DNA from 3 places in the Brevibacillus nitrificans genome. Region 2 is predicted to be linked to each of the others. Evidence: riboswitches for the same ligand, from Rfam matches in the RefSeq annotation. Region 2 holds a riboswitch; each other region holds the start of a gene.
What was found. A riboswitch is a leader RNA that binds a small molecule or an ion and turns the genes downstream of it on or off. The one in region 2 is predicted to bind lysine.
Positions count from the first base shown of each region.

Region 1: another riboswitch for lysine. It lies ahead of dapD (2,3,4,5-tetrahydropyridine-2,6-dicarboxylate N-acetyltransferase); the one in region 2 lies ahead of EDM59_RS13575 (amino acid permease).
Region 3: another riboswitch for lysine. It lies ahead of EDM59_RS26410 (transporter substrate-binding domain-containing protein); the one in region 2 lies ahead of EDM59_RS13575 (amino acid permease).

Region 1 is NZ_RHHU01000001.1:136,601-147,517, forward strand. It holds gene EDM59_RS00660 (alpha/beta hydrolase) at 36-845, opposite strand; gene EDM59_RS00665 (DUF3055 domain-containing protein) at 946-1,245, opposite strand; gene EDM59_RS00670 (MarR family winged helix-turn-helix transcriptional regulator) at 1,352-1,876, opposite strand; gene EDM59_RS00675 (DUF1885 family protein) at 2,059-2,487, shown strand; gene EDM59_RS00680 (glycoside hydrolase family 73 protein) at 2,615-3,253, shown strand; gene EDM59_RS00685 (DUF4912 domain-containing protein) at 3,309-3,671, opposite strand; gene EDM59_RS00690 (hypothetical protein) at 3,783-4,379, opposite strand; gene EDM59_RS00695 (N-acetyldiaminopimelate deacetylase) at 4,630-5,763, opposite strand; gene EDM59_RS00700 (aspartate aminotransferase family protein) at 5,768-6,979, opposite strand; gene dapD (2,3,4,5-tetrahydropyridine-2,6-dicarboxylate N-acetyltransferase) at 6,993-7,703, opposite strand; lysine riboswitch at 7,916-8,101, opposite strand; gene EDM59_RS00710 (flavodoxin) at 8,256-8,699, shown strand; gene EDM59_RS00715 (GNAT family N-acetyltransferase) at 8,783-9,331, shown strand; gene EDM59_RS00720 (EcsC family protein) at 9,306-10,157, opposite strand; gene EDM59_RS00725 (hypothetical protein) at 10,195-10,383, opposite strand; gene EDM59_RS00730 (hypothetical protein) at 10,439-10,917, opposite strand, start outside.
Region 2 is NZ_RHHU01000009.1:40,032-48,886, reverse strand. It holds gene EDM59_RS13595 (alpha/beta fold hydrolase) at 1-189, opposite strand, end outside; gene EDM59_RS13590 (MFS transporter) at 302-1,486, opposite strand; gene EDM59_RS13585 (CGNR zinc finger domain-containing protein) at 1,583-2,140, opposite strand; gene EDM59_RS13580 (DinB family protein) at 2,317-2,811, shown strand; lysine riboswitch at 2,905-3,091, shown strand; gene EDM59_RS13575 (amino acid permease) at 3,211-4,659, shown strand; gene cidR (cidABC operon transcriptional activator CidR) at 4,762-5,661, opposite strand; gene EDM59_RS13565 (CidA/LrgA family protein) at 5,772-6,143, shown strand; gene EDM59_RS13560 (LrgB family protein) at 6,140-6,808, shown strand; gene EDM59_RS13555 (APC family permease) at 6,858-8,675, opposite strand.
Region 3 is NZ_RHHU01000018.1:187,218-198,134, forward strand. It holds gene EDM59_RS26375 (hybrid sensor histidine kinase/response regulator) at 1-323, shown strand, start outside; gene EDM59_RS26380 (DODA-type extradiol aromatic ring-opening family dioxygenase) at 382-1,164, opposite strand; gene EDM59_RS26385 (alpha/beta hydrolase) at 1,192-1,836, opposite strand; gene EDM59_RS26390 (cupin domain-containing protein) at 2,073-2,612, shown strand; one part of gene EDM59_RS26395 (IS3 family transposase) at 2,744-3,137, shown strand; one part of gene EDM59_RS26395 (IS3 family transposase) at 3,137-4,083, shown strand; gene EDM59_RS26400 (amino acid ABC transporter ATP-binding protein) at 4,144-4,884, opposite strand; gene EDM59_RS26405 (amino acid ABC transporter permease) at 4,906-5,640, opposite strand; gene EDM59_RS26410 (transporter substrate-binding domain-containing protein) at 5,755-6,597, opposite strand; lysine riboswitch at 6,707-6,889, opposite strand; gene EDM59_RS26415 (hypothetical protein) at 7,051-7,380, opposite strand; gene EDM59_RS26420 (ParM/StbA family protein) at 7,390-8,586, opposite strand; gene ahpC (alkyl hydroperoxide reductase subunit C) at 9,159-9,722, shown strand; gene ahpF (alkyl hydroperoxide reductase subunit F) at 9,735-10,917, shown strand, end outside.

The sequences.
Region 1 (10,917 bases), on a different contig from region 2:
GAGTCAATACGGTAATTTAACACATCTTTTGTCGATTAGTATGTCACATTTGATTTTGCCATTTGCTCCATCCATTCCTCCATCTGCTCCATGATCTGTTCTTTCTCGGGCTCGTTCAGCATTTCATGACGCAGGCCAGCAAAGCGATGAAACGAACTTGGAGCACGCAAGCCGCCCGTGAAGCGTTCGATCGCATCTGCGTTGATGATGGCGTCATCCCCTGCCTGCAGGACAAGAACAGGCACGTTGATGTGATCTCTATCCGCCCAAGCACTCTCCATGGCTCGCAGCAATTCTTGAAACCATCTGACACTTACCTTGGGATAGTTCAGTGGATCGCTTACATAGGCTGCCTGAACGGATAGATCTCTGGAAACCATGTCCGCCTTCACTCCATTTGGCATGGCCAACGTCGGCATGAATTGATCCAGCATGCGAGCAAGCTTCGCCTTCCAAGCAGGAACCTGCAGCTTCAATTCAAGACATGGAGAAGTCAGAATTAGGCCTGTGAGCCCATCAGCGTCCCCTTTCATTTGAACATATCTTGTGGCTACAAGTCCTCCCAAGCTATGCCCCATTAGGTATATTGGCTGCCCGGCAGGAGTCGCATTGCGAGCCTTTGTCATCCATTCCTCGACAGCCTCTATGTATTGCTGAAAGGAATCGATATGTCCTCTCCTGCCAGCAGACCTTCCCCATCCTGGCAAGTCACCGGTGAAGACACTCCATCCCCGTTCGTTGAAAAAAGCAGCCACATGCTCGTATCGACCATAGTGCTCTCCCGTCCCATGGATCAGTACCATTGATCCTTTTTGAGCGGGGACCAGCCATTGATGACTGTTCATTTGTCTCTCCCCTGTCCACTTGATCTTTTTGTTTCCCTTCATTGCCATGATACCTGATCTGCATGAAAAAACGAGCAGAAGAAAGTCTTCTGCTCGCTTGCTAGTACTGATTTTCTTCAAAAGGGATAGTAGGTAGGTACTCTTGGAAAAATTGAGCGAGGGTTTCCGCTTCGCTTTCAGAATCGAGCCGGAAAATCTTTTGCAGATATCCAGGATTTACGGCATCCTCTGAACCGAGAAGGGTAGATTGCCCCGTCTGCATACAGATCACCAATGGCTTTCCATAAAACTTGTGCGTAAACACAATCCCAAAATCATGGCGAGTTCCTTCCGAGACCAATCCTAGAAAACGTACATTGGCGTTCTCCGACTCCTCGTACAAGTGGTCGTAGTGCTCCATCAGCAATCCCTCCTCATCTGAAGTTTGGCCCCGAATATTCATTATGTAAATATTCGGAGTATTAATAAGTATACGCGAAAACCCACCTTTTTGCCACACCTGCTCCTTAACTGATCAAGTGCTTGGAATTCGGAATGCGATCTTCGCCTTCCTGAATCCAGCGAACCTTTTCTGCCCCGTGCAAGGATTGCGCGACAAAGGAAAGACATTCAAAGAATAACTCTACTACCGCTGTACTGTAGCGTTCCTCCATTTTCTCCAATGCATACGTCAAACGAAAAATAGATGGCACGCTTCTACGGCTGGCTTCGATGACCGATTTTCCTTTTTCCGTTGGATAAACATGGACAACACGACCATCCAACTCCGACTTTTCGATCGTTACCATCCCTTTTTCCATCAACTTCTTGATATGAATCACAATTGATGAAGGATGCCAGAAGGTCCAGTCGGCAATTTGTGTGACGCGCACGCCTTCGTAGCAATAGATGATCCAAAGGATGTTTAATTGCACGGAGGAATCCAGCTCCGCTTCCTTCGCTGCTCGCTCCCAGTCCTCTTTATTCACCACGTCGATGGCGCGCATAGTGTTAAGCGCTTCAAATACGTTTCTAATTGAGACCTCCTGCATAGGGACTATTCCTCCATGTGATTCTTTATCTTTCATGCATTCCAATATAAACAGTAATTATATTTTACACTTTTCAGAAAAGACGCGCAATTATTTTCGATTAAGAATTGGCGCATTGTCAAAGAGTGGAAGCAATGCTAAACTAAACGCAGACATTCTCGGTACTAGGAGTGAGTGCAATCGTGAAACTTCAATCGGCCTACATTTATTTCGTAGAAGGATCTACTGCTACGCACGCAGATATTGAGGACGTGAAGGCAAAGTTTACTCGATATGTCGACATGACAACCAAAACAGGCCAGCAGCTCGGCTGGTCATATGCCGAGGCCGCCTTTCCTTATACCCTGGAGGAACGAGCGGAGGGCAAAGGCTCCTGGTTCCTGCTCAAAGGAAAAGACCCGAACATGTACAAAGCGATTGTCGTCGGGGTCGGCTCCTCTGAAGAAAACGGACAAAAAAAGCACTACATTCAAATCTCACTACCGGAATCAGCTACGCACGGGGACAAAAATAAAGCCAATGAGTACTGCCGTTACCTGGCCAAGGATTACAAGGCCGAGCTGCATTTGTTCAACAAACGAATCCAGTATTTTCAACCGCGAAAACCATAGCACAACCACCAAACAGCTGAGTCAATCGGCTGTTTTTTCTTTTTTGTATCTCCCTTGCCCGTACTTTTCCATAAGGTAGTTAGAAAAGAGAACCTATACTCGTCAAACAAGAGAGGTGAGGTGACTTATGGAAGCGCAGGAATTCATTAATCTGGTGGCTGGTTCCGCCAGACAAACGTACTTGACGCATCACGTCCTCCCTTCCATTACCATCGCGCAGGCGATCCTGGAATCGGGATGGGGGAAAAAAGTGCCGATCGATTCGGCGACAGGCAGATCCTCCTATAACTTATTTGGCATCAAAGGGACTGGGACAGCAGGCTCTGTCACTGTCGTTACCAAAGAAGAGGTAAACGGGCAGATCGTTACGCAAACCGCTCAATTCAAGGCCTATTACAACTACCAGCAGTCTCTGGACGATCATGCCGACTTTTTGCAAAAGCCTTTGTACAAAAAAGTAATTATGGCTGCAACCCCCGAGGAAGCCGCAGAAGCGCTACAGAAGGCCGGCTATGCCACCGACTCTAAATATGCAGAAAAGCTAACCACCCTCATCCGGACATACGATCTGACCCAATACGACCAGTTTGCTCCCGAAGAGCCCTCCGGCTATCCCGCCTGGAAAGTCGACCTGGGAACGCGGGCTCTAAAGGAAGGCCTGCTCACTTCCCCTGAATGGCTAAGCAAGCTGGATGAGCCGATGCCTGTTTGGGCCGTACTCGCTGTAGCCCTTCGCTTGCTCGATAAACAGCGGCAAATGCCTTGAGTAACACAAAAAGACCCTCTTTTCAGAGGGTCTTCCTTATTCATGAGCACGTTGATCAAATCATTTGAGATCGCGATAGTGAAAAAAACCTTCCATCAACCATTCGAATGCCCAAATCAACACAATATTCCAATCCTTGCGTAACTCCGTAAAGAATCCACTCGGACGAACGGTGGTTGATATCAAAATCAGTGTAAAGGTCAGTTCCGTCATCGCGGATCTCTTTGCGGTCAGTCACATCGAAAAGGCGTAAGACAAAGGGCAGTTCGGCAAAAGGGATTGAAAATTTCTTTTCCACTTCCAGCTCAAACTCCTTCGTCATGTTCCACTCTGCCTGGATAGAATGATCATCCTTCCAGGCGATGCGTATACTCGGGCCTTCTACGTCTGTGGATGATCGCGGGGGATTTGTCTCCATTCGCTCCCATCGTTCCTTTCTTTCATGTACTCGCTTTCACCATGTATATCGGCTTTTCCACCTATTATACCATGTGAACAAGCCACGTGGGAACGCAAACAAGCTATTATTTTATCTTCCAACTGTAAACGTGTTCTCACCGACAACGACGTACGACTTGAATTGCTCGGTTTTCATCCGGACCTGAATCGTATACGTTCCATAGCTTTCCAGCTTCGTCGATACGAATGGCTCAGAAAAATAGAAGCTATTCGCATTTTGAGTGGAGTATTTCCATTCCTTCCCTTTGTCTACTTCTTTCCCTTCTGGTGAAATCAAGACGAGCTGCATACGAAGATCCTTGGCGACGGGCGCATTGTCAACCTCTACAAATGCATTAAAGGTACGCGGCACATTTTTATCGCTGTAGCCCTTGATCGGGTTGCTGAAAACGACGGTTTTATTCCGCGTTTGCTGAATCCCCTCTAACACCAGAATATTCACGTTTGGCTTAATAATTTCCATTTTCCCGGAGCCTTGATCGTAATTGGCGAACCCACCCATTTTATTGACCAAATCCTCCACCGAATTGGCATTGGACGATCCCATACTGTTCACGATACGTTCTCCGCCCATGAATACTCTCATGGAGCCTTCACCCAAAGCAGTGCTTCCTACTCCAGCCACAACAGTCAACGACAACAAGGCCGACAACCATGCTTTTTTCATGTCTTAGTCCTCCTGTATGTTTGCGCGGCAGCGCTTGTTATTCCGAATTTTTTCTTACTAGTTTATACGCCTAAACAAGCAAAAAGTTGTGGTCTTGCTCGAACTTTTTTCAACAATATCCACAGTATCCACAAGTTCAAAACAATCAGGAGGAAAGACTTATGCACAAGAGATGTGAATAAGCAGGAAGTACCCTTGACAACAAAAGGAGCAGCCTAAGCTAAGCTGCTCCTTCGTATGGAAAAACAGGTTATGGTCTCTCAGACAGCTTGGTGAAGTAACGTGAGACGAGATGGATCGCCACCTCGATCGCATCTTCACTAGGCTCGATCTTGGAATGATGCAGGCCGTATGGGGTATTGACGCCTAGCCAGAACAAGAAGCCAGGAATTTCACTGAGGAAGTAACCGAAATCTTCTCCGGTCATCGCTTCCTTGCAGTGAATCAGGGTCACGTCTGGGCACTCCTCGGAAACCCATTGCATGAACTCCTCCGTCAATGCCTCTTCATTGTAAACCTGGCAATAGCCGCAGCCATAGTCAATGGTAGCCGTGCACGCAAAGCCCGCTTCTATCCCCTTGACCAGTGCCTCGATGCGACTTTTTACCCGAGCCATGGATTCCATCGAGAACGTACGGATAGTACCTTCGAGTCTGGCCCGCTCTGCGATGATATTTTGCTTCGTTCCGCTCTCGATTTTACCGACAGTGATGACCGCCGAATCCAGAGGGTCGATATTCCGGGATACGATCGACTGCAGCTGCGTCAACAGATGGCTGCCAGCTACGACCATGTCATTTGCCTGATGTGGGAACGCCGCATGTCCGCCTTTTCCCACCAGATCCACAAACAATTCGGACGTATTGGCAAACAGAATGCCTGGCTTCGTCGCAATCTGTCCCACCGGATACTCTGGCGCGATGTGCAGGGCAAAAATGCAATCGGGCTTCCAAAGAGCGAACTCTTCACTTTGCATCATCGGCAAAGCGCCACCTGGGCCTTCTTCGGCTGGCTGAAAGAGAAACAGCAAATTGTCCGCAATCGGATGATGAACAAAATGCGTCACTAATCCAAGGGCAATCGACATGTGCATGTCATGACCGCAAGCGTGCATAAAGCCTTCATGCAGGGAACGGAAAGGATAGGACGTCTCCTCAGCTATCGGGAGCCCGTCCATATCTGTACGCCATGCAATCGTGCGCTTTGGATCAGTCCCTGGAATTCTTACGAGAATCCCTGTACGCCACGTCTGAATCTGAACACGGTCCTGTGGCAGTCCTTCCAAATAGCGGAGCAAATATTGCTGGGTTTTCACTTCTTGAAACCCTGGCTCCGGTATTTGGTGTAGGTCACGTCGAATCTGTACAAACGTAGATGTAGCCATCCGCCTACGCCTCCTGTGCCGGACTGGACGTTTTCAGCTGGCGCGCAAACACGGCAAGGAAGTGATCGACATCTTCTTTGGTGAGTGTAAGCGGCGGCAGCAATCGAACGATCGTCTTTTGCGTAACGTCGACCAAGATTCCTTCTTCGAGCAAATGGCTCTGCAGACGGCTTGCTTCTTCAGGCGTGACAGATAGCGGGATCCCAACCATCATGCCCTTTCCGCGCAAGGCTTGAAGCTGCTCGGGAAGCCTTGAACGCAAATCCTCCAAGCCAGACCACAGATACTCGATCACCTCAGCAACAGAAGAAGCGAAATCTGGGTCAAGCAGTTCGTCCATCACTGCATTCCCAAGTGCAGCCGAAAGGGGCGATGGAGCAAATGTCGTACCGTGATCACCTGGCTTGAACTGGTTCATCAGCTTCGTTCCAGCGATCACCCCACCGAGAGGCAATCCGCCACCGACACCTTTGGCGAAGAGAATCAGGTCTGGAGTCACTCCTGCATGCTGATAAGCAAAAAGCTTACCGGTGCGACCCATGCCTGTTTGAATTTCGTCCATGGCAAACAACATGCCTTCTTCCCGGCAAATCGCTTCTACTTCACGTAGGAACGATTCTGTGAGGGGAACTACACCACCGGATCCAAGCACGGGTTCCATCAAGACAGCTGCTGGCTTGGCTTCGCGACAGATGGCTCGAAGCCCCTCTGTATCTTCTGCGTCCAGCTCATATACCGGAAATGCTGGTTGCGGGAAATCCTGATAGACATGGGCTTGTCTGGTCAGACGAACCGCTCCAAGCGTGCGGCCGTGGAAGCTGTTGCGCAGAACAACAATTCCTTCGCGACCTGCCCCATCCGTTTTCGTCCATTTGTGGATCAGTTTAATCGCCGATTCAGTCGCTTCTGCTCCCGAATTGGTGAAAAAGACTTTACCCGCAATGGTGTTCTCAACCAATCGCTGGGCCAATCGAATGGCTGGCTGGTTGAGAAACACGTTGGAGATATGCAAAAACAGATCGCCCTGCTCATGCAAAGCTCTCAAAACACGGGGATGGGAATGTCCGAGCACATTGACCGCAAGCCCGGTAAACAAGTCAAGATAGCTTTTGCCATTGGTGTCGTACAGGTAGTTTCCTTCGCCTTTTGCTATCGCAATGGGCAACCGCTTGTATGTGGATACAATGTATTGTTCATCAAGTGAGCGCCAATCCATGTTCCTGCACCCCTTACAGCTGACGTAGCTCCTGCTTGATTTCTGTCTTGGAACGAGTTTTTTCGTCGATTTGTTTGATCACACGCGCTGGTGTACCCGCTACGACTGTGTACGGTGGTACGTCTTCGATCACGACTGCACCTGCTGCTACCACTGCGCCTTTTCCTACGCGGATTCCTTCGAGGATGACTGCATTCGCGCCGATGAGAACATCGTCTTCAACCACAACCGGCTGTGCTGATGGTGGTTCGATTACGCCTGCAATGACAGAGCCTGCTCCGATATGGCAGTTCTTTCCGATTGTGCCACGGCCGCCTACTACGACGTTCATATCGATCATGGTGCCTTCACCGATCACTGCACCAATATTGATCGATGCCCCCATCATAATAACCGCGTTGTTTCCGATGGTTACTTGGTCGCGGATGATGGCACCTGGCTCGATGCGGGCTTGAATGCCTTTGGTATCCAGTAATGGAATCGCGGAATTGCGACGGTCACTTTCAACTACATAGTCTTCGATTTTCTCAGCGTGTTGAGCGAGTACCGGCTCGATTTCTTTCCACTCACCGAACACCACGCCAGTATTACCTGTGATGAACGCTTTTGCACTCGCCCCAAAATCGATACCTTCCAAATTTCCTTTTACGTATAGTTTCACAGGGGTTTTCTTTTCGCTTTTTTGAATAAACGAGATAATTTCATTCGCATCCATCATGTTCACAGGTAGTTCCTCCTTTTAGTCAAAACCATTTGAAAAATGTATGGCAAAGGCCGCTTCCCAATACGTAAGGGCGCATCGTTTGCCTGATGTAAATAAGCATGCCACATACATCCTTATTTACTAAAAAACCACTTTCAAAACAAGTTTTCCGAAGACGAAAAAAAGCAATGAGTGCATGCGCCAACTCATTGCTTTCGATATCTCGGCAGCAAATCGTAAATAGCGCTCCACAAGAGCCAGCCGCTCTCGTGACAGGATGATCATTTTTTACGAGCACCCCAACCCTTGTTATTCAGGGGAATAACAAAAGCTTCGGCGCCTTAGCCTTTCCTTCCTTCCCTGCCCCCCGACAGATTGCGAAAAGATGTACTATTCCTCAGCGCACCTCTATTTAGACTAACTTTATTGATAATTTCACTTAACTCTACCAAAATCGCATCGGTGTGGCAACAGTTTCTGAGAAAGAAAAATCCTTATTGACAAAGAGAATCATTTTCATTAATTTGTATCTGAGAATGATTTTCATTATCTGATTGGAGGACATCGAATTTTATGGCAAACATTTTGATGGTTTACGCAAGCATGTCTGGAAATACGCAAGAAATCGCGGAAGCAATCGCAGAAGGCGTTCGTTCCACGGGCGCTACGCTCGAAATAAAAGAAGTATTTGACGCAACAGCACAGGAGCTGGAATCGTACGACGCGATTCTACTTGGGGCATATACGTGGGGAGATGGAGAGCTTCCGGATGAGTGCATGGATTTTTATGACGGCATGGATTCCATCAGTCTTGCCGGCAAAAAAGTCGCCGCTTTTGGTTCATGCGACTCCGCATATGAGCATGTCGGTGCCGCTGTAGATATTTTCTTGCAAAAAGCACGTGAATGCGGTGCGGAAACACCTTTGGAAGGTTTGAAAATCGAGCTCGCCCCGACACCTAAGGAAGTCGAGGTTTGCAAAGCCTTTGGCGTATCCTTTGTTGAGCTGCTTGGTTAGTTCGAACGCTCCCATCCTTTACAGCAGAAAGCGCATATGATAAAATTTCCCTCCCACATTTTTTGTTTGAGGAGGAAGAACCCTTGCAACTACATACGGATTCCATTTATTTGCGCCCTCTGCAAGAAAAAGACGTAGATGAGCTACTCGAACTGCGTGTACGAAATCATCCGTTTCTTCAGCCTTTTGAGCCGATTCGCCCTGCTTCCTTCCATACCCGCGAAGGCCAACAGGAGCAAATCGAACAGTCTATTCGGGATTTTGCCAATGATCGCGGCTTTGCCTTCGGAGTTTTTTTGCAAGAAAACGAGCAAATGATCGGAAGGGTCGCTTTATCCAACGTAGTGCGAGGGGTATGGCAGAACGCTACATTGGGCTACTTCCTCGATCAATCGCACAATGGCAAAGGGTACACGACACAGGCTGTTAAGCTCGCCTTGCAATTCGCTTTTACAAAAGCCCAATTGCACCGTGTTCAGGCTGGTGTGATGCCTCATAACGTAGGCTCGATCCGCGTGCTGGAAAAGAACGGGTTCCGCTATGAAGGAAAATCTTTACGGTACCTGAAAATCAACGGTGCCTGGGAAGACCATAACATGTATGCCATTACGGCTGAAGAGTGGACTTTGTAACGTCCACAGCCTCTTCGGCCTGTCTCAACCGCTCCAGGATGCGCCTCTTGCGGTACAGCATCATCCCCGCTTCGGCGACATCCTGAACGGTGGAGCGATTGAGGTAGGCACCAAAAAGGATTCCTGCGATTGGAACCAGCTGAAACAGCTTCTTCCACCCGAAATTCTCCGTATAGGTGACCACGACCTCTCGCCATCCCTGCAGCTGGGCCATCACATCCTTTTGAGCCGCCGGATTGTCAAACTGCGAAAGCTCTTCGAGAATCGCCTTTTTTCCGACGATATCAGAAGAAGCAAACTGCAGACATTTCACGACAAACAAACGCTCCCGCTTTTCCTCAGGACGATAGCCGTAGCTGAGCGCCATCTCCTGCAAAACCTTCAACGAGGTACCCAGCAAAAGCGGTATATCCAGAGCAAGCGTAAAAATGCCGCCGATCCCCGTAGTGGCCCCCTGTACAGTAGCAAACGTAGAGCGCGACTCACTCAGCTCTCGTGCTACATCATCCATCAGTTTTACTGGAGCTTGTGCTGCCACATAAGCCACCTCACCTGAGGGCTGTCCTGCCCCTGCCATTCGCGAGCGAAACCTGCTATACACCGCTTCGTCTTGAACCAGATACGATCCGCCTGTCTCCAAAAAGACAGCCATCTCGTCAACGGCTGTTCCTAGCTTTTCCCGAACGAAATTCGGCGTGATTCGATCTAGCAGAACGAAAGGAAGGCGTCCAAGCTTTTCCCAAAACCAGAGATCCTTTTGCTCGCTCTCCCATTTCTCCACTTCTTTTAATCCCTGAAGCAATTGATCCTTTGTCTCTATCCCCATCTGTAGCCTCCTTGGGAAAATCATCGTGTTCCTTATGTTACTCCTGCCGTTTCCACAAGCATTGATTGCGAAGGATCTGCTTTACGTATGCCTGCAGCTCTTCCGTCGAAGAAAATCGGGCAAACTCCTCTTTTTCTCTTACGATTCCCAGTTTAAAATGTTTCAGCTGTTCTCCTTCTGCACGAAAACCAAACTTCTCTAGGACCGCTAGCTGTTCCTCGGTCATGAAGGTACCCTCCTATTGGAAAAACCCCCTGCTGGGCAGAGGGTTCCGTACAAGTTTATTTGACTTCGATCTTCAGTGTCATTTTCTGTTTCTTTTCTAATACGTCGGTATCCTTTGTGTAGGATTTTCCGCCATAGGTGACCTGGCACGTACGATATTCCATTGTATTCGTAACTTCAATCGTGAAGATACCAGGCTGGCCAAGCTGTGCCTCGATCAATTGCTTGATGTTCAGCGAGTCACTGCCAAGATCGCCCGACCTGTCATCATCCTTCGTAGCTCGTTTTGGCTCAATGGTCAATAGCGTTTTGTCGTTGAAAGAGACTTTCACTTCATTGCTGGATTGGATCGTACCTCCAGCGCTTTCTTGCCTCGATCCCAAAAAGGTTTTGCCATCCTCCCAAACCAGATCAGGAACATGGATATATCTTCGGGCAGTTCTGCTGCTCTGATTCAAGATGATCCTCTTGGTCCCTTTATTTTCTACGTGGGTAGACATAAGCACCAATTCCTCGAGATCGTCCAGATCACTTA
Region 2 (8,855 bases):
GCGTGTCTCCCCGCCTTCAAAGACCAACCAATCCCCTGTGTCGATGACCGTGATACCTTCTCCCCCCTGCATCGCCGACTTGGCTGCCTGATCAGGCGGGTAAGGCCGCAAATACCAGATAGCTGCACAGGCGGCGATCAGTACGACGAGAACAAAGCCCTGCAGCCACCTTTTGCGATAACGCCCCACGCTGTCACCTCATTTCCGATCCCATACCATTTGCTTTTTATTATGTCTCAATTTGGGTCATCATGTGCCCATTTTCCTTTGAAGCGTGCTTTTTGCTGAAATGACGATCCGATCAGCTTCTTTCCAGAGGCACCTCGGCGGCTTGCAAAGCGCGCATACAGAAAGGGGTAATCAATGTGCCGAGCGCAATGACGGTGAAGGCCACCCCCCAATTGCCGTGATCGAGAAACAACCCAAAAACAGCTGGCGAGATAATCGTAAAGCTGAAGCCCAAAACGGATTGCACCCCGAGTGCCACGCCGAGTACCTCCGGGTCGGTAATATCCGCGATCGCCTTATTGTAGATCGGAGAGTCGGCGATAATCGTAAAGCCGTAGAGCAAGGCAACCGCGACAACCAGCCAGATGGGAGCAAGGAGCATCCACCCGATCGAAAAGGAGCAAGCAATGCTGAGCAAAATAAACAGACGGATGGCTCGTACATTCCCCCAGCGATCGGAAAGCATTCCTCCGAAATAGGTGGCGATCCCGCCGATCATCACGATGCTCGAAGCACTGAGGTTCCCCCAGGTAAGCGCATCAGCGATCCCCTTCTGCTGGTAAAAATAGACCATAAACGGTCCGATCCACGCCCACATGGCATAGAGCTCCCAGCAGTGACCCGCATAGCCGAAGTTGACCAGCAAGTTCTTTTTGGCCACTATTTTTTTAAGCAGGGCAAGCGTCACAGGCGTCGAGGAAAGCGACACAACCGGTATTTTTGACACCAGGATCAAGGCACACGACAGAATCGAAGCGCAAGAGGTGACCAGGATGACCCCTTGCCAGCCCCATGCATTTTGCAGAACGCCCGAGACAAACAAAGAAAATCCCGATCCAACCACGAGGGAGCCCACAAAGATCCCCATCGCTTTTCCACGCGAAGCTGGCGGGGACAGCTGTGCCACCATCTTCATCCCTGGCACGTACACACCTGCAATCCCGATCCCTGAGAGCAGGCGTAAAATCATCGCCGACCAAAAGCCTTCTGCAAAGGCCGCAAACAGCAGCCCGCTGATTCCCGCCACCAATGAGCCGTAGGCAAACGAATATTTTGGGTTGTACTTATCACTGGCAAAGCTGTAAAAAATAACGGCAAGCACATAGCCCAGATGAAAGGTCGCAACGATGATCCCAGACTGTGTGGAGGAGAGCTGCCACTGCTCTTGAACGAGAGGCATAATGGCAGAAAAGTTAAACCAGACTTGCATGGACAGAAACTGAGCGATCGATAGCAGCCAGAGCACGCGTTGGTTCATCGGAGCCTCCCTGAGAAATCTTTTTAGCGAGTATAGCACGAGATATTTTAATAGTCTGAAAACAAGGTCTATCTTCAGGCGAAACGCAGCTGCGCCTCACCCTTTTTCTTTTTCCTTTTGCCGTTCACGAAACCGTCGCACCTTCATGATGTTTCCGCACATCTTGTCGTCGCACCAGCGCCGTACGCGGTTGCGGCTCTCATCAAAAAAGATCCACTGACAATCAGGATTGTCGCATATTTTGATCCGGCTGGCTTCTTCATGTACGAGCAGATCCACAAACGAACGGGCAATTCGAGACATGACAAGCTCCCAGCCATTCACAGGGGTCACCTCTTCCAAACGATAGCCCCCCTCGTCATGTTGCAAACGCGGGTAAAAAGGCGCAAGAGCAAGCACCTGATTGAATGCCTCCAGATCCTCTGGGGCCACGGCTTCCCCGCGAACCGTGCACTCCGTCATCCGTCTCATACACTCCCGCAAATTCAGCAGCCTGGCTCCCATTTTTGGCTCGACAGGCAAAGGCGCCTGCAGATTCCACTGCTGCAAAAAATCAGCCACCCATTCCTCCTTCTCCAGCCTGTTTTCACTGCGGCCAGAACCACGCCAATCGCGCCAGTCACTATTCAAAAAATCAATGCATAACCATTCCATTTCTGCAGTCCCCATCTCTTTTCCACACGCTTGATTTCTCTCTTGTTTCCAGTATTCGGTTATGATATGTTTTTATTTGTAACTACCAAATTATATTTCGTAGGTTACACACATTTGTTTCTTTGCCTTATTATACCGCTGCACCAATCTGTTTTACAGACGAGGAGGATGGACAAATGAGTCGAAAAGAATTGCTATTGCAAAACTGGCTGTATACGTATGAACAGGAAGACTGGTATCCCCCTTTGCGCGATGCACTAGCTGGCGTGACGGCTGCCCAGGCAAGCTGGCGACCAACCGGCGAAGCAGCGAACACGATCTGGGAAACGGTCAGTCATCTGCTGTTCTTCAAAGAACGACTGCTGCACCGACTCTTGGGCACGGAGTTTCCCCTTTCGGCAGAAACCAATGACGATACGTTTGTGCCTTCAGGTGGTGCCGAGGACGAAGAGGCTTGGGAAAAAACAATGCAGCGCATGGAGGTTGTGCATCGTCAGATTCAGGAAAAGCTGGCTTCCTTGAGCGAACAAGATCTCGATCAAGCTTTGCCTTCCATTCCCGCCAGCCAAAGCGTCATGAGCATTATGCTGCACGATGCCTTTCACACGGGACAAATCATTCAAATCCGCAAGCTGCAAGGCTCCTGGCCTGCAAAGCGAACCTTCCTGTAGAAACGATCCCGATTTTTTCTAATTGATTCCTGCTGCAAAATTTTATATAGTTTATGAATAAATCAATTTCATATAATCATCCTCATCATTCACGGTGAGGATAGAGGTCGCGGCTTTTATAGTATTCTGTACGAGATTCAGACGAAATCTAAGACTACAGAAGAGGGAAAAACCGCCGAAGTCCACTGTGCATCGCTGTGCACATGGGCTGGGTCTGTTCTCGAAAGGGACAGAACTGTCACGTTTGCTTGCCCGGCAAACGTGGTGCGCTATCTTCAGTGAAGACATGGTGGGGATTGGCTAATACCGCCCTGTGCCATTCTTTGGCTTTGAGGCGGTTTTTTTGTTTTTGTCCTCCCTGTCTCCAAACACCCCAGAGAAAGGTCGTGCATCACAAGAATGTCAGACAATCAATTGCAACGAGGCCTCAAAGCTCGCCATCTGACGATGATTGCCATCGGCGGTTCCATCGGTACAGGACTATTTCTCGCGAGCGGCGGCTCTATTCATACGGCAGGTCCTGGCGGAGCTCTGGCAGCCTATATCGCCATCAGCATCATGGTGTACTTCCTGATGACCAGCCTCGGGGAAATGGCAGCCTTTATGCCTGTCTCCGGCTCCTTCAGTACGTACGCCACTCGCTTTGTCGATCCGTCATTGGGCTTTGCGCTCGGCTGGAACTACTGGTACAACTGGGCGATTACCATCGCCGTCGAGCTGTCGGCAGCTGCCCTGATCATGAAGTATTGGCTGCCGGATGTTCCGTCGATTATCTGGAGCGCCCTGTTCCTCGTCCTCATGTTTGTTATCAATGCCCTATCCGTAAAGTCTTTCGGTGAGTCGGAGTATTGGTTTGCTCTGATTAAAGTCATTACAGTCATCGTCTTTATCGTCATCGGTGTGCTGATGATTTTCGGCATCATGGGCGGACAGGCAGTCGGATTCACCAACTTTACCAAAGGAGAAGCGCCTTTTAACGGCGGCTACATGGCGATTCTCGGCGTCTTCATGATCGCCGGATTCTCTTTTCAAGGTACAGAGCTGGTCGGTGTCGCAGCAGGGGAAAGTGAAAATCCGGCTCACAGCATCCCCAAAGCGATCCGCCAAATCTTCTGGCGCATCCTGCTGTTCTACATCCTGGCGATCCTGATCATTGGATTGTTGGTACCGTACGACAACCCGAATCTGATCAGTGGGGACATCACCGATATTGCCATTAGTCCTTTTACCATCGTGTTTGAAAAGGCAGGCTTTGCTTTCGCTGCTTCGGTTATGAATGCAGTCATTCTTACCTCCGTCCTGTCGGCAGGAAACTCAGGAATGTACGCCTCGACCCGAATGCTGTGGGTCCTCGCCAAAGAAGGCAAGGCTCCCAAATGGTTTGCAAAGGTAACCCGCAGCGGTGTTCCGATCAACTCGCTGATCGTGACCGCCCTCGTCGGGGCACTCGCCTTTTTATCCTCGCTCTTCGGGGAAGGCGCTGTGTACGTGTGGCTGCTGAATGCCTCCGGGATGTCCGGCTTTATCGCCTGGCTCGGAATCGCAGTCAGCCATTATCGCTTTCGCAAGGCGCTCCTCGCCCAAGGACGCGATTTGTCCGAGCTTCCTTACCGTGCGAAATGGTTCCCGTTTGGCCCGATTTTCGCCTTCATCATCTGCTGTGTAGTCATTGTCGGTCAAAACTACACGGCGTTTACAGGGGAGGCCATCGACTGGAACGGCGCTATGGTCTCTTACATCGGTTTGCCTTTGTTCCTCGTAGTCTGGCTGGTGTATAAGTTCAGCAAGAAGACCAAGCTGGTTCCCCTCGAGAAAGTGGACTTCAGCATGGACGAGAACACCCACTAACATTAGAAAACCTGGCTAAGAATCTGATAAATTCTTCCTGGATGAAATAAGCTCCCGGTCTCCCACTTCCCTGAAATGGTTGACCAGGAGCTTTTTATTTGATCATTTGGCCGTATAGCGAGCAGGCAGGCTCTCCTGCGAAAAGCGGATCCATTCTCGCATGGCAAAGGACTGGTAGGCGTTTTTCCGCCAAATCATCCCGAGATGCCATTTGAGCGAGGAATTCACCAACGGAAGGATGCGAAAACGATCGGTGTCCAGCTCGCTGCAAATCGTTTCGGGCAAAAGGGTGATCCCGATATGGGCGGCGACCATTTCACTGAGAAAATCCCACTGGGAGCTTTTGTAGACGACGTGGGGATGGAAGCCCGCCCTCACGCATTCATCCACGATCCGGTTATGAAGTGCGAAGTCCTCTTGAAAAAGCAGGAACCGCTCTCCCTCCAAATCGCTGAACGGCACCTCGGACCGATCCGCAAAAGGATGAGACGGATGCACAACCAGCATGATGTTTTCGTTCACGAACGAATAGTAGTCAAAGACGTCCTCTTTCGCCGGCAGCAGAATCACTCCGCAATCGAGAATGCCTGCGTCCACATCCGCCTCTACCTTATGGGAACCCGCTTCAAACAGCTCCAGACGAATCCCTGGATACTGATCGCAAAACTGTCCGATCAGCTGAGGGAAAAAGCTCGCTCCGACCATCGGCGGAAGTCCGATCCGCAGGCGGCCTCTTTTCAGATCCATCAGCTCGTTAATATGAACCGTCATGTTTTCGAACGATTTGACCATCACTTCCGCCTGCGAGAACAGAACCCACCCGGCGTCGGTCAGAGAGACCCGCTTCCCAACCCGCTCGAACAGCTCAACACCGATCTCCTCTTCCAGATTTCGGACCATCTTGCTGATCGTCGGCTGGGTGATATACAAGGCTTGTGCTGCTTTCGTAAAGCTGTTGTGACGAGCCACTTCCAAAAAATATTGCAAATGACGGATATCCACCTGACACCCCTCCGCTGAACGATAGATATCGTGAATGCGAATAATTCTATATATGCATTTTACCTATAGTTTAGGACGATGTACACTTTTCCTAGAGGGAGAGGGACATCTTGAGAAAATGGCTCAAAATTATGGCACAAACTGGATTTTTCGTGATCGTTTCCATACTGATGAACATTCTAGTGGAATGGCTCGACATCGCGATTCCTGGCAGTATCATCGGCATGTTTCTGGTGTTTTTCCTGCTGCAGCTGAAGTGGATTCGCCTGGAGTGGATTGACGCCGGAGCGAGCTTTCTGTTGGCAGAGCTGCTGCTGTTTTTCATCCCGCCATCTGTAGGAATTATTTCGTACCAAAATCTGATGCTCCATGAAGGCTTTCAAATCTTTATCGTCATCGCGATTGGCACAGCCATCGTCATGGCCGCAAGCGGTCTTTTGGCACAGCGCATTGCCAAACGGAAGGAGCAATCACAATCATGATCGGCGGTATCTTGGGCTTCTTCGTCACTATCGTTCTTTATCTGATTGCCAAAAGGCTCTATCGCTACAAACCGATTCTGTTGTTTTCACCTTTGCTGTTCACGCCTGTTGCACTGGTCTTTCTGATCCTCGGCACTCATACGGCATACGAAGCCTATAACGCAGGTGGAAAATGGCTGGCGTACATGCTGCAGCCTGCTACCATCGCATTCGCAGTACCGCTCTACAAGCATTTTCCGTTGTTGAAAAAACACGCTTCACAAATCGTAGTGAGCGTCACAGCAGGCTCTGCAGTCGCTGTCGTCTCTTCTGCCTTGCTGGCCTTGCTGATGCATGTAGACAAACAGGTCATGTTCAGTCTGATCCCGCGGTCCATCACTACACCGATCGCCATGAATGTTTCCGAAATGATCGGCGGAGTGCCTTCCATCACAGCTGTCCTCGTCCTGATTACAGGGCTGCTCGGCTCGGTGATCGGTCCGTACATCATTTCCTATCTGCGCATTCAGGATGACATCGCCCGCGGAGTTCTTCTGGGTACGAGCGCACATGGGGCAGGGACGTCCAAAGCCTTTGAAATCGGCTCATTGACGGGAACGGTTTCCAGTATTTCCATGATCCTGGCTGCATTGGTTACACAGCTCGTCACGACGATCGTTGTATAAACGAAAAAGGCAATCCCTTTCGCAGGGACTGCCTCTTTTCAATTTCTGCCTATTTTTTCAAACGATACGGTACGGTCGCGATCTTCACATCCTGCCGGGCAAACAAATACGCCCGCAAGAAAAAGCTGGTCTGGTTATGCAGCAGATTATGCCACCAACGCTTTGTGATGAACTGCGGGATCATGACCGTCACATGATCCGTATCGGCTTTCTTCCACTCCACGGTATCGATGAACTTGAACAGCGGCTTGATGATACTTCGATAATGAGAGCGCAGAACGATCAGGCGTACTCCTGGATTCCACAGCTCCCATTTTTCCTCCATCTTTTTGATGTCCTCGTCGCTGAAGCCCACGTAGACGGCCACGATGTCATCAGACAGGGACTGCGCGTAGCTGATGGTATTTTTCACGACCTGCGAAATACCCGCCACCGGAATCACGATGACGCTGCCTTTTGCCTGAGGCTTGTCGGTCGTGATGTCCAGTCTCAGCTCGCTTGCCAAGTCCTGATAGTGACCGTTGATTTTGCGGAAGATAAAAATCACGATCGGTAGAAAAATGAAGATCGTCCAGACTTGGGAAAATTTCGTGATCAGGAAGATCAGGCAGATCGTCAGCGTAGTCAGCATCCCAATCGTATTGATGAGAAAAGGAACCAACCATCCGGCAGGCTTTTTCGTCACCCACCGCTTCATCATGCCGGCTTGCGACAACGTAAATGGGATGAAGACCCCGAGCGCATACAGCGGAATCAGATTCTCCGTTTCTCCGCCAAACGATATCACTAAAATCGCGGACAGAATGCCGAGAAAAATGATCCCGTTGGAGAAGCCGAGCCGATCCCCTCGGACCATGAACATGTTTGGCATAAACCGGTCTTTGGCCAGCATAAAGGCGAGCAGGGGAAAGGCTGCAAAAGCAGTATTCGCTGCCAGGAACAGGATAAGAGCCGTAACAGCCTGGATAAAATAATACAGGATCCCTCTGCCAAAGACAGCGGATGCGATTTGCGAAACGACCGTTTCCTTCGGGCTGGGAGCGATGCCAAAGACGTAAGCCAGCAAGCTGATGCCCATAAACATCACACCGAGAATCAGCCCCATCATGATCAAGGTCAGGGCTGCATTTTTCGGAGCCGGACTTCGGAAGTTGGGAATCGCATTGGATACCGCTTCTACGCCGGTCAAAGCTGAACAGCCTGAGCTGAATGCCCGCAGCAGCAGAAAGAGCGTAATTCCCGGGACCGCAGCGCCGTAGACAGGTGCATGTACTTGGACGTTGCCCGTCATCCATTGATAAGCACCGCCCAAAATCAAGAGAAAAATCGCGACGACAAACAAATAGACCGGATACATCAGAATCGTCGCTGACTCGGTGATCCCCCTCAGGTTCAGGATCGTTACGGAGATGATCATGAGCAACGCAATCAGAACACGATGATCATGCAATACCGGAAACGCTGAAGTAATCGCGTCTGTCGAAGCCGAGGTACTCACGGCTACGGTCAAAATGTAATCGACGAGCAGCGAGCCGCCAGCCACCAGTCCGGTCGACGTGCCAAAGTTGTCTTTGGCAACGATATACGCTCCGCCGCCTGTTGTATAAGCAAAGATCGTCTGGCGGTAAGATAAAATTAGAATGGTTAAAAGTCCTACGACCGCAATGGAGATCGGAATGGAATACCATAGCGCAGCAGCTCCGAGCGTAACTAACACAAGCAGAATTTGCTCGGTACCATAGGCTACAGAAGATAACGCATCAGATGACAAAACGGCTAATGCCTTGACCTTCGAGAGCTTTTCTTCACCCAGTGCGTTTGACTTCATCGGTCTCCCGATTAAAAGTCGTTTCAACCCCATTATCATGTTGATCTCCTCACATACTTTTTCAGATAGTTTCTCCTCTTGATGTAGACAGCTTCCCCTCAGATATTTCCTAAATCCCCTCCTTTTTCCCGAAAAAAAGAACAAAAAAGAAGCCAAACGAGAAGGAAACTCACTTGGCTTTCAGGGCATAGCAAAGTTAGGCTATGTCATTTATACACA
Region 3 (10,917 bases), on a different contig from region 2:
CGATTCAGCCGCTGGTCGAGAATGCTGTGAAGCACGGTCTTCTCTCTCGGAACCGAGGCGGTACACTTACCATTCGAATTACGCAGCAAAACAGCTTTACGCTGGTTGAAGTCAAGGACGATGGCAAAGGAATGGATCAAGACACGGTGCTTCAACTGCTGGATACCACCGTGAAAGGAAAAAGCGGGATTGGGGTAGCAAATACGCACCGACGTTTGACCCAGCTGTACGGACAGGGCCTTTCCATTGCAAGCAAACCGAATGAAGGAACGATTGTGTCTTTTTTGATTCCAAATCGCGATGAGCAAAATAAAAGTCCCTAACGGTTTCCTGTTAGGGACTTTTGCTTTACCTGCTTTACCTGCTTTACCTGCTTTCCAATCACCCGAATTGCCAAACACTATGGCTCAAGTTGCCATAGCGATAACTGCGATGGAGCAATTTCGCCTCACGCTCCTGATCTGCCGCACCCATTGCGTAAAAAATCGGGACAAAATGTTCGCTGCCATAAGGAGGCACAGCATACTGAGACGCTGGTGCCAAAACCCGGTAGTCAAACAGGGAATCTACATCCCAAGCCTTCAAACGACCTTCCAGCCACTCATCAAACGCCAGTGCCCAGTCGTCCGCCAGCCCGTTATCCTCTGCCCACTTCAACGCCCGCAGGTTATGGACCGTCCCCCCGCTGCCAATAATGAGAATGTCCTGCTCTCTGAGCGCTGCCAGAGCTTTCCCGATCTGGTACTGCTCTTTGGGAGCCAACTGCGAATTGACCGACATCGATATCACAGGTACATCCGCATTTGGGTATAGCAATCGCAAGACGACCCATGCCCCATGGTCCAATCCGCGGCTAGAATCCACCGAAAAGGAGATTCCCTGCGCTTCAAATAGGCCAATAATTTCCTGGGTGATGTCCTTCTGTCCCTTTGCCGGGTATTGAACGCGGTACAATTCTTCGGAAAAGCCCCCAAAATCGTAAATCGTGCTGAATTCGTCTACATCGCTTACTTGCTGCGTTTGCGACTCCCAGTGAGCGGAGAATAGAACGATGGCTTTTGGTCTTGGCAGGGATTTCCCCAGCTCATTAATAAATTGGGTATAATCGTTGTTTTCCAGAGCGATCATGGGCGCCCCATGCGCGATAAAAAAGGACGGAAACATGGAAATCCTCTCCTTTGTCATTGGTTCTCACTTGGTCAGTGATGCGAGCAGCCACTGCTGAAAATCGTGCAGATTTTGGATCGAAATGGTATGCCCATCCTGGTACGATTTGAACGTAACATTTGCACCAAGTCCTTGATAATACTCATGATTCGCGACTCCCCACTCGTAAGGCAGCACCTGGTCCATCTCGCCGTGGGAGATAAACAGGCTCATGTGGTCGACCGATTTCTTCCCATACTCTTCCTTTACAAATCCCGGGATGTACCCGCTGAGTGCGACAATCCCTTTGATGCGATCGCCCAATGTCAGACCCAGTGTCATGGACAAAATCGCACCTTGACTGAAGCCGAGCAGGTACAGCTGGCTTTGCTCCAACGGATACTGCTCCGTCGCATATTCGATAAAGCTGGTCAGCTTGCCGATGGCTTGATCAAAAACCTCGCGATGCGGCTTCCCATAGCCCTGAATCGTAAAAAACGCATAACCCGGCGGCTGTGGCAAATGCCCTCGAATGCTGAAAATGAAGAACTGCTCCTCCAGCCCACGAACCAACGACAGCATGTTTTGCTCATTGCTTCCGATGCCATGCATCACGAAAAGGGCTGGATATTTTTTGTTCGGATCGATTGTCTTCGGACGCTGCAGCTCATAAATCATGGGCGTTTTCATCTAGCCGTCTCCCTTCCCCAAATACGATGTATATAACAACAATTGTTTTTTAATAAGGATATTACATTCATATTAGGAAACACCCGGGCAAAAAAATAAGAAAAAGATGCCTTTTAATGTTTCTGAATAAGAATATTATTCATCTATAAGATAACAACGATAGCTGTAGATTGTCAAATTTATTTTTGCTAAGATAAAATTAAGTTTTTTATCAGGAAACATTTGAGGTGGACCATTTGGATATAGGATCAAAAATCCGTGCCATACGTAATCGAAAGAAAATCACCATCGCACAAATGTGCGAAGGAACAGGACTTTCCAAAGGATTTATCAGCAACGTCGAAAACAATAATACGTCGCCTTCCATACAGACGCTGCAAACCATCTCCAGCTTTCTCCGCGTCCCGCTTCCTTATTTACTGCTGGAAAAAGAACAGCATATGCGCGTCGTTCGCAGGGCGGAGCGTTCCTTTTCTACCCACAACAACCTGAAAATCGAGCACGTCACCTCCAAAGGCGGACTGCGCATGATGCTGGTAGAGTTCCCTCCTGGCGCTTCGATGGGCGAGGCCAATGCCCATGAGGGTGAGGAATGCCATTTGGTGCTGGAAGGAAAGGTGCTTGCCGAACAAGGGGAAGACTCGATGATTTTGGAAGAAGGCGACTCCTTCAGCTGGAACGCCAGCGTGCCGCACTTCGTGAAAAATATCGGGGATAAGAAGGCTGTTGTTTTGATCTCGGTTTATTCGGATACGGGATTGCATGACGTATTCTAGTATTCGATCCGTGCGCAAAAAAGGAGTGACCACAAATGTAAAATGTACCCTATAGAGTAGACACGTTAAAAAAGTCTACCTATAGGGTACTTTTCTGTATAATTAAGAAAAAAATCGGGGCTGGGGAAAGTATGAGCAAGAAGATATTTACGGAAAAAGAGATGAACCAACTAAAGCGAAATTCTCACATCAAATCAGTAAGTGCGAAGTCAATTACTTATACCGATGAATTTAAGCGTATTTTTATTGTTGAATACGAAAAAGGAAAATTTCCAAGACAGATCTTTGAGGAATATGGGTTTGATGTGGATGTAATTGGACTACAAAGAGTGAAGTCATCTGCAGAAAGATGGCTTAACGCATACCGCGAAAACGGGTTGCTTGGGTTGCATGACAGTAGAACCGAAAACACTGGACGCCCTCGTGAAAAGGAACTGACTCTAGAGGAAAAGTACGCTCGTTTAGAGGCTCAAAACAACTTATTAAAAGCCGAAAATGAACTGTTAAAAAAGATTCGTATAGCAGAAAGGGGGCTGAAGGAAAGCCCGTAGTCCTGCCTCCTGGCCAGAAATATATGCTTATCCGTTCCGTCATTGAAAAGTACCAACTTAAACATATGGTGCGTTATCTTTGTGAAGTAGCAAGTGTGTCTCGTAGCGGTTATTATAATAATTATTTCTCGGCTAAGTCGCAGGAACAGAGAAAGAAAAAAGACCAGAAGGATGAAATCGCAAAAGAGATCATCTTAAAAGCCTTCCATTTTAAAGGGCGTAAGAAAGGGGCTCGTCAAATTAAAATGACCTTGGCGGGTCAATTTCAAGTTGTCTTCAATTTGAAGCGTATTCGGAGGATTATGAAGAAATTTGCCATCATTTGTCCCATTCGAAAGGCAAATCCATATAGACGAATGATGAAAGCCACACAGGAGCACCGAGTTGTACCCAACCTTTTAAACCGAAAATTCAAACAAAATATTCCTGGGAAAGTGCTTTTAACGGATATCACCTATCTCTATTACGGCAAAGGTCAAAAAGCCTATCTATCCACGATAAAAGATGGTTCGACCAATGAGATCTTGGCCTACCATGTGTCAGACCGTATCACCATGGACTTAGCTACGGATACCCTTCTCAAATTAAAAAAGAATCGAAACTTTAAGAGGGCAAAAGATGCCATGATCCACTCCGACCAGGGAACGCATTATACTCACCCTGATTTTCAGAAATTGGTGAAGAAACTTACATTGTGCCAATCGATGTCAAGACGAGGGAACTGTTGGGATAACGCCCCTCAGGAGTCCTTTTTTGGTCATTTTAAAGACGAAGCCTCGATTAAGAAATGTACGAGTCTTGAAGAATTAAAACGTGAAATTAAGCATTACATGACGTACTACAATCACTATAGATACCAATGGAATTTAAAAAAGATGACCCCCGTTCAATACAGGGATCATCTACTGAGAGCTGCCTAGACTTTTTAAAAGTGTCCTTTACAAAGGGTACATTTTAAATGGGGCCACTCCTTTTTATCATCAGGCCTGCTTTAAGGTCCGCTTCAAGAACTCTCTCGTGCGCTCTTGCTTCGGCTGATTGAAAATTTGCTCCGGACTTCCTTCTTCGGCGATGACGCCTTTGTCCATAAACACCACACGATCAGATACTTCCCGGGCGAATTCCATTTCGTGCGTGACGACCAGCATCGTCAAACCCGAACCCGCCAGCTCCTTCATGACTTTCAGGACTTCTCCGACCATTTCCGGATCGAGGGCCGATGTCGGTTCATCAAAGAGCATCACATCCGGCTCCATGGAAAGCGCTCGGGCGATAGCCACGCGCTGTTTTTGACCGCCTGACAGCTGCTTCGGCATGGCATTCACGTACTTGTCCATCCCCACGACCTTCAAATATTTCATGGCTACTTTTTCAGCCTCTTCTTTGGAGCGCTTCAGCACCTTGATCTGCCCGACCACACAATTGCCGAGAACATTGTGGTTATTGAACAAATTAAACTGCTGGAAGACCATCCCTAGCTTTTGACGATAAGCAAAAATATCGTGCTTGTCATCCAGGATGTTTTCCCCGTGGTAAATGATCTTGCCGCCGCTTGGCTTCTCCAGCAGGTTGATGCAGCGCAGAAGCGTCGATTTGCCGGACCCCGACGAACCAATGATGGTGACCACTTCACCTTTTTTAACGGAGAAATGGATGTCCTTTAAGACCTCGTGATTCCCGTAGGATTTTTTTAGTTGCTGGATATCAATGATCGTTTCCATGTCTGTGCCCTCCTTCCTCGGTTATTTCTTGCCTGCTGTCTCCAAGCCCACCATCGTATAGCTGTCAGGCCCGTCCAATTTTCTTTCGATGTAGCGCAAAATTTGGGTTACGATCAGCGTCATGATAAAGTAAATGACGCATGCGACAAAGAACGATTCAAAATAGCGGAAGTTGTTTCCGGCGATCGACTTGGTTGTAAAATACAATTCTGAAACAGAAATCACGTTCAATACGGAAGTGTCCTTGATATTGATGACAAACTGATTCCCTGTTGCCGGCAGGATATTGCGAATCACCTGCGGCAAGACGACATTCCACATCGTTTGCACATGATTCATCCCGATGGCTTGTGCCGCTTCAAACTGACCTTTATCAACGGAAATGATACCGCCGCGAACGATCTCGGCCATATACGCCCCTGTATTAATCGAAACGACAAAGATCGCCGCAAAAATCCGGTCCATATCGAATCCGAATGCCAAGGCAGAGCCGTAATAAATGACCATCGCCTGAACGATCATCGGCGTTCCACGGAAAAATTCAATATAAATAGAGAGAATGGCATTAACCAGTTTGAGAACCACACGTTTAGGGCCGCGTTCTGGTACAGGGATCGTACGGATGACCCCAACCAAGAGACCAATGATGGCCCCTACAATCGTACCGAGCAAGGCGACGAGAAGGGTCATCCCCGCTCCGCGCAGGAACATCGGCCAGTTATCGGAGACGATTTTTACAATCCACTCAAAGCTCATCTTACTCCTCCATTCCTTAATTAGAAAACTCGGCTACACTCCGCCCTTACATGTTGGACCTATCCCGTGATAAAACCGACTGCGGATCGTGCAGCCGGTTTTTGGGGAGTCGGGTTATTTTGCTGCTGGTTGATTCTTGATCGCCGCATCCATGATGCTTGTGCGCTCTTCCTCGGAGATGCCTTTCAAAATCTCGTTGATTTTGCCGGTCAGCTCGCTGCCTTTTTGTACCCCTACGGCAATCGCTGTATCGTCTTCGGATGTTTTAAATCCATCTTTAAACTCAACCATGGCAAAGTTAGGGTTTGCCGAGGAAGCACTCACTGCCTCTGGACGCTCGGAAACGTAACCGTCAATCATACCGGATTCCAGTGCCACGCGCATTGCCGGGAAGTTGTCCATCGCAGGCTCCTGAGCGACGCCCTCAATTTGATTGATTACAGAGTAGTGGAAGGTGTTCAATTGAGCCGTTACCTTCGCCCCTTTGAAATCCTGGATCGAGGTAGCTCCCTCGTATTTTCCGCCTTTTTTCACAACCATAACCAGATTGGATTTATAGTAGTTGTCCGAGAAGTCGATAGTTTGTTTACGCTCGGCCGTTGGAGACATACCCGCGATGATCGCATCGATCTTGCCGGAGGTCAAAGCTGGTACCAGACCATCCCATTCGGTTTTCACGATCACTAAATCTTTGCCCAAGCCTTTTGCAATCTTTTTCGCGATTTCTACATCGTAGCCGCCTGCGAATTCGGCGTTGCCGTCAATTTTCACGCCACCATTGGAATCGTCCATTTGCGTCCAGTTAAAAGGAGCGTAACCTGCTTCCAAACCAACTTTGAATGTATTGTCGGACGCTGCTGGTGCGGCTGCCGGACTGCTCGTCGTGCTCGAACCACATCCTGCTAAAGCTACCATTGCTGATAGAAACACTGCCAAAAATGTAGACTGTTTTTTCATGATGATTACCCCTCTTTAAAAATTTTAGTATTTTTACAAAGCAAAAAGCGACCTGAGATTGTCTCAGGCCGCGTGAAATGCGCAGTTACCCAAAAACCTCTCTTTACCCAAATGAGATAGCACAACTCAATAAATCGGGACAATTTATTGAGACAGTCCTGCAGCTCTTAACTGCAGACCCAGCAAGTAATACCGAGCATATTACAAGCTTCGGCGACATTTCCTTCTCCCTAGCATCACAGCGTCTCAAGCTCCGCAAAGGACTGTTAAACATCGCGCCTCTACCTCACTGATTTAAGTGAGGTCTTATTTAATTATGTTGAAAGTGTACAATGATGCGTTACTTGTGTCAACCTGACTTCTGATGAAAGTAAATGGAAATGGTCCTTTCTCTCCCTAAGGATTACTTGCTCATACAAAGTATTACTTCGCATGGCACGGCCCTGAAAAGCTTCATGTCCACGACTCGATGTCTTCATCATCAATGTCATCATCGGGGATTCGTTTTTCCGGTTTCTTCCATAATGCGGCTTCCTTTACGGGAACGGTTTCCTCTGATCGCTTGCCATTTGGAAGATTCGCAATCAAAAGCTCATTTTGTCTTTCTGCTGGAATATGGTTTTGTAAATTTCGAATCCCATTCGCGACCACTTCATTTTCAATGAGATAGCGAATGGAATCCATCAAATTCGTTTGGGAATTGATCCACTCTACAATAAGAGGAGATTCGTTCTTTTTTGTTTTAATACTAATGTTATCCCCTGGCTTTTTAGGCTTTTTCATGGCGCACTCCTAAACGGCTTGTCTGGCTCTTTCCTTTAGTGCTTCGTAAATCTTCCCCCGCACAAAGGCATCCAATCCTTTCGCATTCATCGTCACCGCGTACTGAGGCGGAATATACAACAGCTTGATTTCCCTCTCCTCGCATAGCTCCCTAAGCATTGGATGCAGAATGGAACGCATGAGAATACTGCCCCCGCCATACACACAAATCACGTCGATTTCGTTTCTCGCTTTTGTCAGCTGCTTTCTGATATGCGTAATGATTTGTTTAGCCTGTCCCTCGAGCGGTCTTCGCAAGGTCTTAATCGCCTTGGAATGGTATTTATGGTTCGGATTTTTTATGACGTCACTAAAGAATTGTCGAGGACTATCTGGCAAATGAATCAGTCGATTGAATTCATCTAAAGCTTCTTCAATGGCATAGCCCGCTCCGTGATTGCTTCCATGCACGAATTGCCGCAGAAGCTTATTCCCTTCCGTGATCGGATATTCCGTAGAACCGTCTCCGATATCTGTATGCAAAATCCGTTTGTCTTTAAAATAGCTGCCGTTAAAGTTTTCGGGCAACGCATAGGCTTGGGCGAACTCGTTGAAAATATCGCCCTCTCTCCAATTCCCTTCCTCGTCTTTCTGAAGGGCAAAGGTTACAGGCGTCGCTTCAGGGACTACTTTTGTAAAGTCGAATATAACTTTGACGGTCACCCGTAATTTCCCCAAGTGAACGGTAACATTGTGAGGCCCCGCCATAAATCTTCTTTCAAACCTGGCTGATGCTTCGTCTGTATGCTGAGTAATCGGAAGCGCTGTCGCCATATCCACCAATACGTCGATATTTTCAGGGATTCCCTTGTCTTCTTCAAATACTTTCTGTACAGCTACTGACGCGATCTGTCCCAATGTATTTACGATGGGCAAGTCCACATCATATTTGTAATCAATCCCAACCTGCATGGTATCCAGTAACTCACCGCTATCTAACGCGAACTTTCCAATGTAATACATTCCTGGTCGTGCAGAAGGTGAATCAATGGTGACAATCAGTTGATCCTGGAGGTTTTTCATAATGCTTTCCGGAGACTGTTCTTCACTCCAGGGAAGTCCATCTACTGCACAATTCACATTCGGTTGCTGAATCAGCCTTCCGTCAACGAAAATGTCATGCTCGCTATTCCCATTGTCGTTCCCTACATAAAAGTGAAATTGCATACGTAATTCCTCCTCTTGAGTCGTTTCCATTGGCGTTACGTTGAATTCCTTTTCGCATTACCAGGCAATACCGAGTGGCATATAGCAACACATTCTATTACGGAACCTTGGATACCACTGTTGGTTGATCATTCTAGTGGAATCTTTCGTTATCCTGCCGTCCCCCCCAGAATAGAAACTATCGACCTATCGCCGATAAAATCTGCATTTTTCCAGTAAAAAAGGCATGGACCATTCTCCATGCCCAATGACGGAGAATAAGCTTTCCCGTCTCTCGTCTTATCGTGATTCAGATCATTCATTTCGTTGAATAGGTCAGTAGCTTTTCGTAAATAGTATTTCTGTTATATAGAATAGCTACTTCGAGCGGGATGGGTTGCCTATGAAAAAAGACCAAATCGCAAGTATATTCCTTCTTCAAATGATCAAGACTAGCTAGTAATTACTTCTTAATTAAAATTATTATTATTTTCATTGACAAACAGAAGAATATGAGTGATAATGGTTATCAAGTTAGAATTATTACATTTAATAATAATTCTCTACAACAAATATTTAGGAGGAATTTCAGAATGTCTCTCATCGGAAAACAAGTACTGCCTTTCAAAGCACAAGCTTACAAAAACGGTGAATTCGTAGAAGTTACTGATGCAAACTTCAAAGGTCAATGGAGCGTTGTTTGCTTCTACCCAGCAGACTTCACTTTCGTTTGCCCAACTGAACTGGAAGATCTCCAAAACCAATACGAAACATTGAAATCTATGGGAGCTGAAGTATACTCCGTTTCCACAGATACTCACTTCACTCATAAAGCATGGCATGACACTTCCGAGACTATCGGCAAAATCACTTACACCATGATCGGTGACCCAACTCACACCATCTCCCGCAACTTCGATGTATTGATCGAAGAAGATGGACTGGCTGATCGCGGTACTTTCATCATCGACCCAGACGGTGTTGTACAAGCTCTGGAAATCAACGCTGGCGGTATCGGTCGCGATGCAAGCGCAGTTGTTAGCAAACTGAAAGCAGCTCAATATGTTCGCAGCAATCCAGGTGAAGTTTGCCCAGCTAAATGGCAAGAAGGTGCTGCTACCCTGAAACCTAGCCTGGATCTCGTTGGTAAGATCTAAGGAGTGGTATAAATGATACTGGACGCAGAAATTAAAGCACAATTGGAGCAGTACCTTCAGCTGTTAGAAGGCGACGTACTGCTGAAATATAGTGCGAGCTCCGATAGCGTATCGCGTGACATGCTGGCTCTCCTCGATGAGCTGGCCACCATGTCCACGCGAATCAAGCTTGAAGAAACAACCATGCAGCGTACACCAAGCTTCAGTGTAAATCGCATCGGCGAAGACACCGGGGTAACTTTTGCAGGCGTACCTTTGGGACATGAATTCACTTCTTTGGTATTGGCTCTGCTGCAAGTCAGCGGAAGACCGCCAAAGGTTGATCAGAAGCTGATTGATCAAGTGAAGGGCATCCAGGGCGAGTACCATTTTGAAACGTACGTAAGCCTGAGCTGCCACAATTGTCCTGATGTTGTACAAGCCCTGAACGTGATGAGCGTTCTCAATCCTGGCATTACCCATACCATGATTGACGGTGCTGCGTTCAAAGAAGAAGTAGAAAGCAAAGACATCATGGCTGTTCCGACTGTTCTCCTGAATGGAGAAGCCTTTGGCAGCGGCCGTATGACGCTGGAAGAAATCCTGTCCAAGCTGGGCAATGCTCCTGATGCTTCCGCTTTTGCGGACAAAGAGCCTTTCGATGTGCTCGTTGTCGGCGGCGGCCCAGCTGGGGCAAGTGCTGCGATCTACGCGGCACGCAAAGGTATTCGTACCGGCATTGTGGCTGAGCGCTTCGGCGGTCAGATCATGGACACCATGGGTATTGAAAACTTTATCAGTGTGACATACACCGAGGGTCCTAAACTCGCAGCAAGCTTGGAAGAGCATGTCAAAGAGTACAATGTCGATGTCATGAACCTCCAGCGTGCAAAACGTTTGGAAAAGAAAGACTTGATCGAAATCGAACTGGAAAACGGTGCTGTTCTCAAGGGCAAAACAGTGATCCTTTCGACTGGTGCTCGCTGGCGCAATGTAGGTGTTCCTGGTGAGGCCGAGTTCAAGAACAAAGGCGTAGCTTATTGCCCACACTGCGACGGTCCCCTCTTCGCTGGAAAACGCGTTGCCGTAATCGGCGGCGGAAACTCCGGTATCGAAGCAGCCATTGACCTCGCTGGTATCGTGAAGCATGTTACCGTTCTCGAATTCGCAGCTGAGCTGAAGGCCGACTCTGTTCTGCAGGAGCGTCTTTACAGCC